One region of the Streptomyces sp. NPDC014864 genome, then DNA from elsewhere that is predicted to be linked to it. Evidence: riboswitches for the same ligand, from Rfam matches in the RefSeq annotation. Region 1 holds a riboswitch; each other region holds the start of a gene.
What was found. Region 1 has a riboswitch for cyclic di-AMP ahead of ACF1A5_RS01640 (NlpC/P60 family protein). Riboswitches for the same ligand answer to the same signal wherever they lie in the genome.

Region 1 (2,190 bases):
TCGCCGTCGTAGTAGATCGACTCCTCGCGCACGTACGCGCCGGGCTTCGGAGCGTGGATCATCATGCCGTTGCCGATGTACACACCGACGTGGCTGATGTCGTCGTAGAAGAAGACCAGGTCACCGGGCTGCGCCTGGGAGAGCGACACCGTCGTCCCCGCGTTCACCTGGTCGTAGGTGGTGCGCGGCAGGGTGACGCCGGCGGCCTTCCAGGCGGCCTGGGTGAGGCCCGAGCAGTCGTAGGAGTCGGGGCCCGTCGCGCCCCACACGTACGGCTTGCCGATCTGGGCGCGGGCGAAGGCGAGCGCCTTGTCGGCCTTGGTGGCGTACGACGTGCCGGACGTCGAGGAGCCCGAGGTGTCCGTGGAGCCGGTGGAACCGGTGGAGCCGGTGGAGTCCGACGTGCCGGAGCCCGAGGCGGCGGCCTGCTGCCGGGCCGCGGCCTGCTCCGCCGCCTGCTTCTTCGCCAGCTCCGCCGCCTTGCGCGCGGCCTCCTCCTGCTTCTGCCGCTCGATCGCCGCCAGCCGCGCCTTCTCCTCGGCGTTCAGCTTCGACAGCAGTTCGCGGGCGTCGGCGAGCTTCTTCTGGACGGTGGCCTTGGCCGTCCTGATGTCGCGCTGCGACTCGGTCAGCGTCTCCAGGCTCCGGGTCGCCTCCCGCCGCTTCTCCATGGTCGCGGACTGCTGGGTGACGTAGTCGTCGACCATGCCCTTCTGCCGGTCGGTGAGCCGTCCCATCAGATGCGACTGGTCGAAGTAGTCCTGCGGAGTGTCCGCGAGCAGGAAGGTGGCGGTGCCGGAGGCGGCGGCACCGGTGCGGTACTGGGCCGCGGCGAACGAGCCCAGCTCCTCGCGCGCCTTGTTGAGCCGGTCCGTGCGCTTGGCGACGTCGTCGAGGAGCGAGGCCACCCGCGTGCGCTGCTTGCCGGTCTTCTCCTTGGCGTCGTTGTACTTCTCCGTGGCCGACTCCGCCTGGCGGTACAGGTCGTCGACCTTCTTCTCGACCTCTTCGATGCTCGGTCTGCCGTCCGGCGCGGGGGCGGCCTCGGCCGTCTGGGAGAGCAGGGCCACGGAGGTGAGGGCGGCCGTGGCCAGGGCCGGCGTGCGTATGCCTGCTACGCCCGGACCGACGGGGCGGGACTTGCGGTGCGACGCCAAGGGAGGCGACTCCTTCCATCGTCCGCCTACCGGGTTAGCTGTCGGGTTCGGGCGGGTGGTTCGGAAGGGTTGCCCTACGGTCCGCGCCCGCTGGGAGGCACGGACCGATTCACCCCAAGGTCGGTGTGGGTCCCCGGCTCCGGATCGCCTGGCGGCGGGACCGGACTCGGCGGAGGCCGCGCGGCCCGGCGTCGTTCGCCGGTGAGGTCGTGCGGCCTGACGGCACGCTAGCCAACTCGTGTGGCTCCTGTGAAGGTTGATGCGCGATATGCCCGATACATTTTCGTGACCTCGCATCACTTGTGCGGTGGACGTGACGGGGCTGCTCCGCAGCGTGAGGGAGCCGTCCCCGCCGCCCCGGGGCCAGCCTGCGAGACCTGCCCCGGGTCTGCCCCTCGCGTGGGGCGCGCCGCCGGGTGCCGGGATCGTGTGATGTTCCGCGGGCGGCCCCGGGTTGTCGGTGGGGCGCCCTAGACTCGTAGAGCGATGAGCAGCCTCTTTGACGACAGCTTCCTGGCGGACCTCCAGGCCCCCCGCGGCCACGAGGAGGGGCCCCCGCCCCCGCCCGAGGACGATCACGCTCCGGAACCGGTTCCGGACGATCTGTTCGGCGGGAAGTTCGACCTGCCTCCGGACCGGGACGCCCACTACCGCGACGGCGCGCCGCGCCCGGCGGTGGACCCGGCCGCCCTCCTGGAGGGGCTGAACGAGAACCAGCGCGCGGCGGTCGTCCACTCCGGCACCCCCCTGCTCATCGTGGCCGGCGCCGGCTCCGGCAAGACCCGCGTGCTCACCCACCGCATCGCCCACCTCCTCGGCGAGCGGGGCGTCCACCCCGGCCAGATCCTCGCGATCACCTTCACCAACAAGGCCGCCGGCGAGATGAAGGAGCGCGTCGAGCAGCTCGTCGGCCCGCGCGCGAACGCGATGTGGGTCATGACCTTCCACAGCGCCTGCGTCCGCATCCTGCGCCGCGAGAGCAAGAAGCTGGGCTTCACCTCCTCCTTCTCGATCTACGACGCCGCCGACTCCA
Region 2 (2,190 bases), on a different contig from region 1:
AGACCCTGGGCGCGTGGAGCGGCTCGCAGGCCAAGCCGCGGCCCGTGCCGCCGGTCACCGCCGACGACACCGGCCGCGTGGTGATCGTGGACCGCCCGGGCGCCGTCCAGACGCAGTTGCTCATCGGCCGTATCGGCCCCGACCGGCACGACCGCGTGTGGCCCGCCCAGGTGCTCGGCACCTACTGCCTCGGCGGCACCCTCACCTCCCGTCTGGACCGCGTCCTGCGCGAGGAGAAGGGCTACACCTACGGCGTGCGGGCGTTCGGCCAGGTGCTGCGCTCCGCTCCCGACGGCACGGGCGCCTCGATGCTCGCGATCAGCGGCTCCGTCGACACCCCGAACACCGGCCCGGCGCTGGGGGACCTGTTCGCGGTGCTGCGCAAGCTCGCCGCCGACGGTCTGACCGACGCCGAGCGGGACGTAGCCGTGCAGAACCTGGTCGGCGTGGCGCCGCTCAAGTACGAGACGGCGGCGGCCGTGGCGGGCACGCTGGCCGACCAGGTCGAGCAGCACCTGCCCGACGACTACCAGGCGACTCTGTACCAGCAGCTCGCCGCGACCGGCACGGTGGAGGCGACCGCGGCGGTCGTCAACGCCTTCCCGGTGGACCGCCTGGTGACCGTCCTCGTCGGTGACGCGGCGCAGATCAAGGAGCCGGTCGAGGCCCTCGGCATCGGTCAAGTCGACGTCGTGGCAGCCGAGTAGACGGCCGCGGCGCCCGCACGGCGCGGGTCCGCGCCCACCCGCGCGGGCGGCCGGCGAGCGGTATGCGTGAGGGAGCCCCGGTGGCCGGAGTGTCACCGGGGCTCCCTGATGTCCGAATTGAGGGAGAGGCTGCCTTTCTGCCCTGTGTCCTGCGCTACAAAACCCACCATTCGTTTGGGATTTGAAAGCGGGCCCGTTTAGCGTCGGTCCGGCTGTCCGTCAGGCAACGCGCCGCGCCCGCGGCACCGGACCGTCATCGCCGAGTCCCCGTACGGCGCGAGCCAGGGGAGCCGGGGACCCACCGTCCCTGGGGTGAATCGGACGCCCGCGCGTGCCGCGAGGGGGTCCGTAGGAGACCTTCCTGCTCCGAACCCGTCAGCTAACCCGGTAGGCGAGAAGGAAGGAAAGGAACAGCGTCTGCATGGCGTTCACCCGCGCCACCGGGAAGCACCGTCGTCCCAGCCGGATGCACCGCACCACCGCACGCGCGGTGGGCGTCGCCGCCCTCACCACCTCCGGCGTCCTCGGCACTCTCTCCGCCGCCCCGGCCCTGGCCGCCGAGACGCCCGCTCCTGAGGACACCGGTCTCACCCCGGTCATCACCATCGGTGACTCCGTCGCCGAGAAGATCGACGCCCAGGCCGTCGCCCAGCACCGGGCCGCCGCCCAGAAGCAGGCCGAGGAGGCCGCGCGCGAGAAGGCCGCCGAGCAGGCGCGCAAGGCCCGCGAGGCGGCGCGTGAGGCCAAGGAGCGCGCGGCCCGCGCGGCCGAGCGCAAGCGCCTCAACACCTTCGTGGCGCCGATCAACGGCTCCTACGTCTCCACCGGGTACAAGACCGGCGGCACCCTGTGGTCGTCCGGCTCCCACACCGGCATCGACTTCCACGCCTCCAGCGGCACCGCCGTCCACGCGGTCGGCACGGGCACCGTCGTGAACACGGGCTGGGGCGGGGCGTACGGCAACCAGGTCGTGATCCGGATGGCCGACGGCATGTACACCATGTACGGCCACCTGTCGTCCATCGGCGTCTCGGTGGGCCAGAAGGTCGTGCCGGGTCAGCAGATCGGGCTCTCCGGCGCCACCGGCAACGTGACCGGACCGCACCTGCACTTCGAGGCCCGCACCACTCCCGAGTACGGCTCCGACATCGACCCCGTCGCCTACCTGCGCAAGCACGGCGTCGACGTCTGACGCGGCCCCGGCGCCGCCCGCCTCCCGCACATCCGAAGCCCCGGCTCTCGCAGCCGGGGCTTTCGGCGTTTCGGATGCCCCGCTGTCCAAAAAAACTCCATGGATTCCGGCCCGCCGTCGGAAATTCCGGCTCATTGCAATAGAGTCACGGAACGGGCGTCCATCGTCGGCGTTTCACGGGGATTAAGGCGGAGGTCGGTCATGCGTATTCCGGCGCACTCGGTGTGCACGGCGATCCGGGACGACATCGTCGCAGGCGTCCATGAGCGCGGCAGCCGGCTCACCGAGGAA
Region 3 (2,190 bases), on a different contig from region 1:
CGCCCGCGAGGAGCAGTTGCGCATCGGGGTCACCGACAGCCACCCGCGGTTCCCGAAACGACTCCCGGCCGCCGTCCAGCAGGACAACGGCCGGGGCATGGTGATCATCCGGTGGCTCACCGTCGAGTGTGGCGGCAGTATGACCGTGCGGCCCACCCCCGAGGGCGGCAAGACCGTCTGCGTCGAGCTTCCGTGGACGGCGCGGGTCCGTCCGGGTCCGGTCCCGGCCGCCGGTCAGCAGGAGCCGTAGGGCGGCGGCCTGCGGGGGCCGGACGGAGCGGGCCCGACGGGGGACCGCGGGGCCGGGGTCCTACAGGGCCCGCGGAGGGCGTGCGAAGCGGTCGGCGCGGGCCGTGACGGAGCCGGGGCGCCGGACGCCCCGGCGGGTGGTGACGGCGCCCTGGGCGCCGTCACCGTGTCCAGCAGGGTCAGCTGACCCGGCCGTACCAGACGCTCCGCGTCCAGATCCTCTCCAGCCTCACCACGTCCCCGGTCTTCGGTGCGTGCCAGATCTTGTTGTGACCCGCATAGATGCCGACGTGGTACACGTTGGAGCCCGAGTGGAAGAACACCAGGTCCCCGGCCCGGCGGCTCTTCGCGGAGATGTGGTGGGTCTTGTTGTACTGCTGGGCGGCGGTGCGGGGCAGCTTCTTGCCCGCCTTCTTGAACGAGTAGAGCGTCAGCCCCGAGCAGTCGAACCTCCGCGGGCCCGACGCGCCCCACTTGTAGGGGGCGCCCTTCTTGGAGGCCGCGACCTGGAGGGCCTTCGTCGCCGTCGTGGCGGCCGCGGCGTCGGTGGCGAAACCCGGGACCACGATGGAGCCGCCCACGGCGGCAATGGTCAGCGCCGAGGCGGTGCCGGCCCGGGCCATCAGCGACGGGACACGATTGAGCGCAGTCATGCGCAACCCTTCGTCAACCGCCTGTGAAGGATGACCTGTCGGATTCGGGCTGGCGAAGTAGCCCGGCCGCGTTGCCGCGGCTTCACCCCAAGGGCTGCTCGGCCCGGCCATGGTGTGACCGTTCCGGCGACCCGTCGTGCTTGGGTCCTCCACTCCTGCCGATGCACTTCTGTCGACCGGTCATCCGGGCGGCGGCAGGACTCGGCGTCCGCCCGGACCGCCCCGCCGTTGTGGCGGGGGCTTGTCGTCAGACAGGGATCTTCACCCACTCATGTCCGAAAATCCCAACGGAATCGGGGATTTGTGTTGTTACTCACCACTCACCCGTTCGGGTGGACACTCACACGATCGAATGAATGTCCCATCCCCTGACGACCCCCGGACCAGCACCGGAAGGGCCCATTCCGCCAACCGGGCGCGTGTGTTGCGCAACTCGGAGGGACCGGAAAAGGCAGCGCCACTTACGCCATTGAGCGGTAACCCGTTCGGCCCGTTTCGGGTCGGCCGCCAACGTCCCGTGCGGAGCGCGGACATGGCGGTCGGCGGAGTGCGGCGGCGCCCGCCGGGTCAGTCCGGCGGCAGCGTGACCCGGGCCGTGCGCCGCTCGCCGTCCAGCACGCGCAGCGCCCGCGCCAGGGTGTCCGAGTGCAGTTCCGTCTCGCCCCGCTCGTGCATCAGCGCCAGGGCGTCGCGCAGCTCGATCGTCCTGCGGACGAGGGCCTGAGCGGCTCTCAGGGCCCGGTAGGTGCCCTCGTGACGGGCGGGGTTGACACGGCCCAGCAGATCGACGGCGTCCAGGTAACGGTCGATCAGCTCGGCCTCCGCGCGCGTCAGTGCGGGCAGCGGCGGCAGCTCGGGAGGCAGCACCGGCGGCTCACCTCGCGTCCGGCGCGGTGGCGGGGCCCTTGCGGCTCTCGACGATCCGGTCCACCAGCCCGTACTCCAGCGCGCCCCGGGCGTCGAGGACCGTCGTCCGTTCGAGGTCCGCGCGTACCTGCTCCCGTGTCCGTCCGGTGTGCCGGGCGAGCAGCTCCTCCAGGCGGGCCCGGGTCCGCAGCAGTTCCTCGGCCCGGATGGCCAGGTCGGACGCCTGACCCTCCGTCGGCTCGGGCAGAGCGGGCTGGTCGAGGACCACACGCGCGCCCGGCAGCGCGTACCGCTTGCCCGGGGTGCCCGCCGCCAGCAGCAGCGCGGCGGACGAGGCGACCTGGCCCAGGCAGATCGTCTCCACGTCACAGGTCACGAAGCGCATCGTGTCGTAGACGGCCGTCGCCGCGGTGAACGAGCC
Region 4 (2,190 bases), 190 kb from region 1:
GCGCTCGGCAAGATCGAGGCCGAGGTGGGGCAGGTGTACGCGGCGGTCGACCAGGACGGGGTGGACGGGCTGACGCTGACCGAGCCCGGGTATCTCATGCCGCACCCGACGCTGCCCGCCGTGCGGGTCGACCGGCGCGACGACCTGTGGAGCGCGCCCATCAGCAAGGTGCTGCTGCGCCACCCCGTGCTGTCCGACGACGAGTTGGCGGCGGTCGCGCGCGGGGTGGTCGGCTCCCTGGCGACGGTCACCATGTCGGGCCCGGGAACCGTCGAGCTCCAGCCCTGCGGCATCACCAAGGCGACCGGGCTGGCCATGGCCGCCGAACACCTGGGGCTGAGCGGTGAACACGCCCTCGCCTTCGGTGACATGCCGAACGACGTCCCCATGTTCCAGTGGGCCGCCCACGGTGTCGCCATGGCCAACGCCCACCCCGAACTCAAGGCGGTCGCCGACGAGATCACCTTGTCGAACGAGGACGACGGCATCGCCGTCGTCCTCGACCGGTTGTTCCCGGGGCGGTAGGCGCTCCGGGAGGCCTCCGCCCGCCGTTGGCACCTCGGGTGCCGCTGGGTGCCCGCCCCGGCGGCCGGTGGGCGCCGCTGGAGCGCCCACCGGCGTCCGTCAGTAGGCGCCGAAGACGTTGTCGATGGAGCCGTAGCGGGTGGCCGCGTACTTGCAGGCGGCCGTGATGTTGGCGACCGGGTCGTAGATGTTCCACGCCGTGCCGGGCACGTGGTAGGCGGTGAACGTCGGGTCGATGACCTGGAGCAGGCCCTTGGACGGGATGCCCGCGAGCGCGTTGGAGTCCCAGAGGTTGATGGCCAGCGGGTTGCCGGAGGACTCGCGCATGACGTTGCGGTGGATGCCGTTGTACGTGCCCGGGATGCCCTTGTTGGCCATGACCCGGAGCGACGCGCGGATCCAGCCGTCGAGGTTGTTCGGGTACCCGAGTGTGCTCGCGGTGACGGGGGCGGAGGTGGTGGCCGCGGACGCGTTGGTCGCGCCGATGAGCGGGAGGGCGAGCACGGCGGCACCGGTGCCGACGGCGGCGAGGGCGCGGGCGAGGCGGGTGGCGCGGGGACGGCGGAGCAGACCCTGGGCAGGCATGGTGAATTCCTCTCCGTCGCCTGCGAGGTGAGCTGTCGGGTTCGGGCGGGGAGGCGCCCGGCCGTGGCCCCTGAGGGCACGGCTTCACCCCGAGCCGTTCCGGCGCGGCGTACGACATGCGGTGTGCGACGTACGGCGTCCGGCCCGGCGACTTACCTGGGTCCCCCGCTCCTGCCATGCGTGGTTCGTTCGATGGGTTCATGGGCGGCGGCAGGATTCGGCGTCCGCCCGGTGGCCCGGAACGTATGCGAGAGCACATGTCCTGAACAAGTAGGCGATTCACAGCTCGTCCCTATTGACCTTGATGTGCGGCTAATGAGGTACTTGATCCTTTGCGTTCGCACAGGGTCAACTCGCCTGCGAGGAAAGGGGAAGCGCGGGTATGCGACCGGAGGGAAGGTGAGGGGATCGTGTGACCCAACTCACGGTTTAAGTCGGCGAAGAGCAATTGCGACCAAGGGGATTTGAGGCAGCAAGGTGGACTAATCGGACTTCGTCGCGCCTATCCATCCGGGCGGTGCCGGACGTCGTCGGCGGATGGCTCGCGTGTCACCCGGGTGCCACGAGTGTGCCGCGGTGCGAGTCGTTCGGCGGGAGGGTGGCGTACGGGTGTGTATGAACGTGGTGCGGGGGGATCGAAAGGGGCGAGTCGATATTTATGCGGTCATATGTATGGATCACTTGCATACCGGGCGTGATCCGATACCGCCTGGCCTGTATAGGTGGGCGCTAGCGGTGATCGAAACGTGACCGGATACGCTGACTTGAGTGAGGGCAGCGACCTATCGACAAACCGTGTAATCGCCAGCAGACACCAGCAGACAGGAGACCCCTCGTGACCGTCGTCGGGCCGTTCGGGCTGAGCGTGCGGGACCAGGCTCTGGAAGCCGATGTCCAGGCCGGATTGGCGGCTGTCGAGGAAGGGCTGCTCGAGGCCACCAAGAGCGAGGTCCCCTTCATCACGGAGGCCGCCCAGCACCTCGTACGGGCGGGCGGGAAGCGGTTCCGGCCGCTGCTCGTGATGCTCGCGGCGCAGTTCGGTGACCCGGAGGCGCCGGGGATCGTGCCGTCGGCCGTGGT

Region 2: another riboswitch for cyclic di-AMP. It lies ahead of ACF1A5_RS25225 (M23 family metallopeptidase); the one in region 1 lies ahead of ACF1A5_RS01640 (NlpC/P60 family protein).
Region 3: another riboswitch for cyclic di-AMP. It lies ahead of ACF1A5_RS15665 (C40 family peptidase); the one in region 1 lies ahead of ACF1A5_RS01640 (NlpC/P60 family protein).
Region 4: another riboswitch for cyclic di-AMP. It lies ahead of ACF1A5_RS00675 (transglycosylase SLT domain-containing protein); the one in region 1 lies ahead of ACF1A5_RS01640 (NlpC/P60 family protein).

What each region holds. Positions count from the first base shown of each region.
Region 1 is NZ_JBIBWT010000001.1:325,025-327,214, forward strand. It holds gene ACF1A5_RS01640 (NlpC/P60 family protein) at 1-1,157, opposite strand, end outside; cyclic di-AMP (ydaO/yuaA leader) riboswitch at 1,165-1,324, opposite strand; gene pcrA (DNA helicase PcrA) at 1,644-2,190, shown strand, end outside.
Region 2 is NZ_JBIBWT010000015.1:77,640-79,829, reverse strand. It holds gene ACF1A5_RS25230 (M16 family metallopeptidase) at 1-707, shown strand, start outside; cyclic di-AMP (ydaO/yuaA leader) riboswitch at 955-1,115, shown strand; gene ACF1A5_RS25225 (M23 family metallopeptidase) at 1,129-1,899, shown strand; gene ACF1A5_RS25220 (GntR family transcriptional regulator) at 2,101-2,190, shown strand, end outside.
Region 3 is NZ_JBIBWT010000007.1:297,115-299,304, reverse strand. It holds gene ACF1A5_RS15670 (ATP-binding protein) at 1-250, shown strand, start outside; gene ACF1A5_RS15665 (C40 family peptidase) at 429-902, opposite strand; cyclic di-AMP (ydaO/yuaA leader) riboswitch at 906-1,087, opposite strand; gene ACF1A5_RS15660 (hypothetical protein) at 1,470-1,769, opposite strand; gene ACF1A5_RS15655 (ATP-dependent Clp protease proteolytic subunit) at 1,777-2,190, opposite strand, start outside.
Region 4 is NZ_JBIBWT010000001.1:138,702-140,891, forward strand. It holds gene ACF1A5_RS00670 (HAD family hydrolase) at 1-525, shown strand, start outside; gene ACF1A5_RS00675 (transglycosylase SLT domain-containing protein) at 625-1,110, opposite strand; cyclic di-AMP (ydaO/yuaA leader) riboswitch at 1,115-1,244, opposite strand; gene ACF1A5_RS00680 (polyprenyl synthetase family protein) at 1,946-2,190, shown strand, end outside.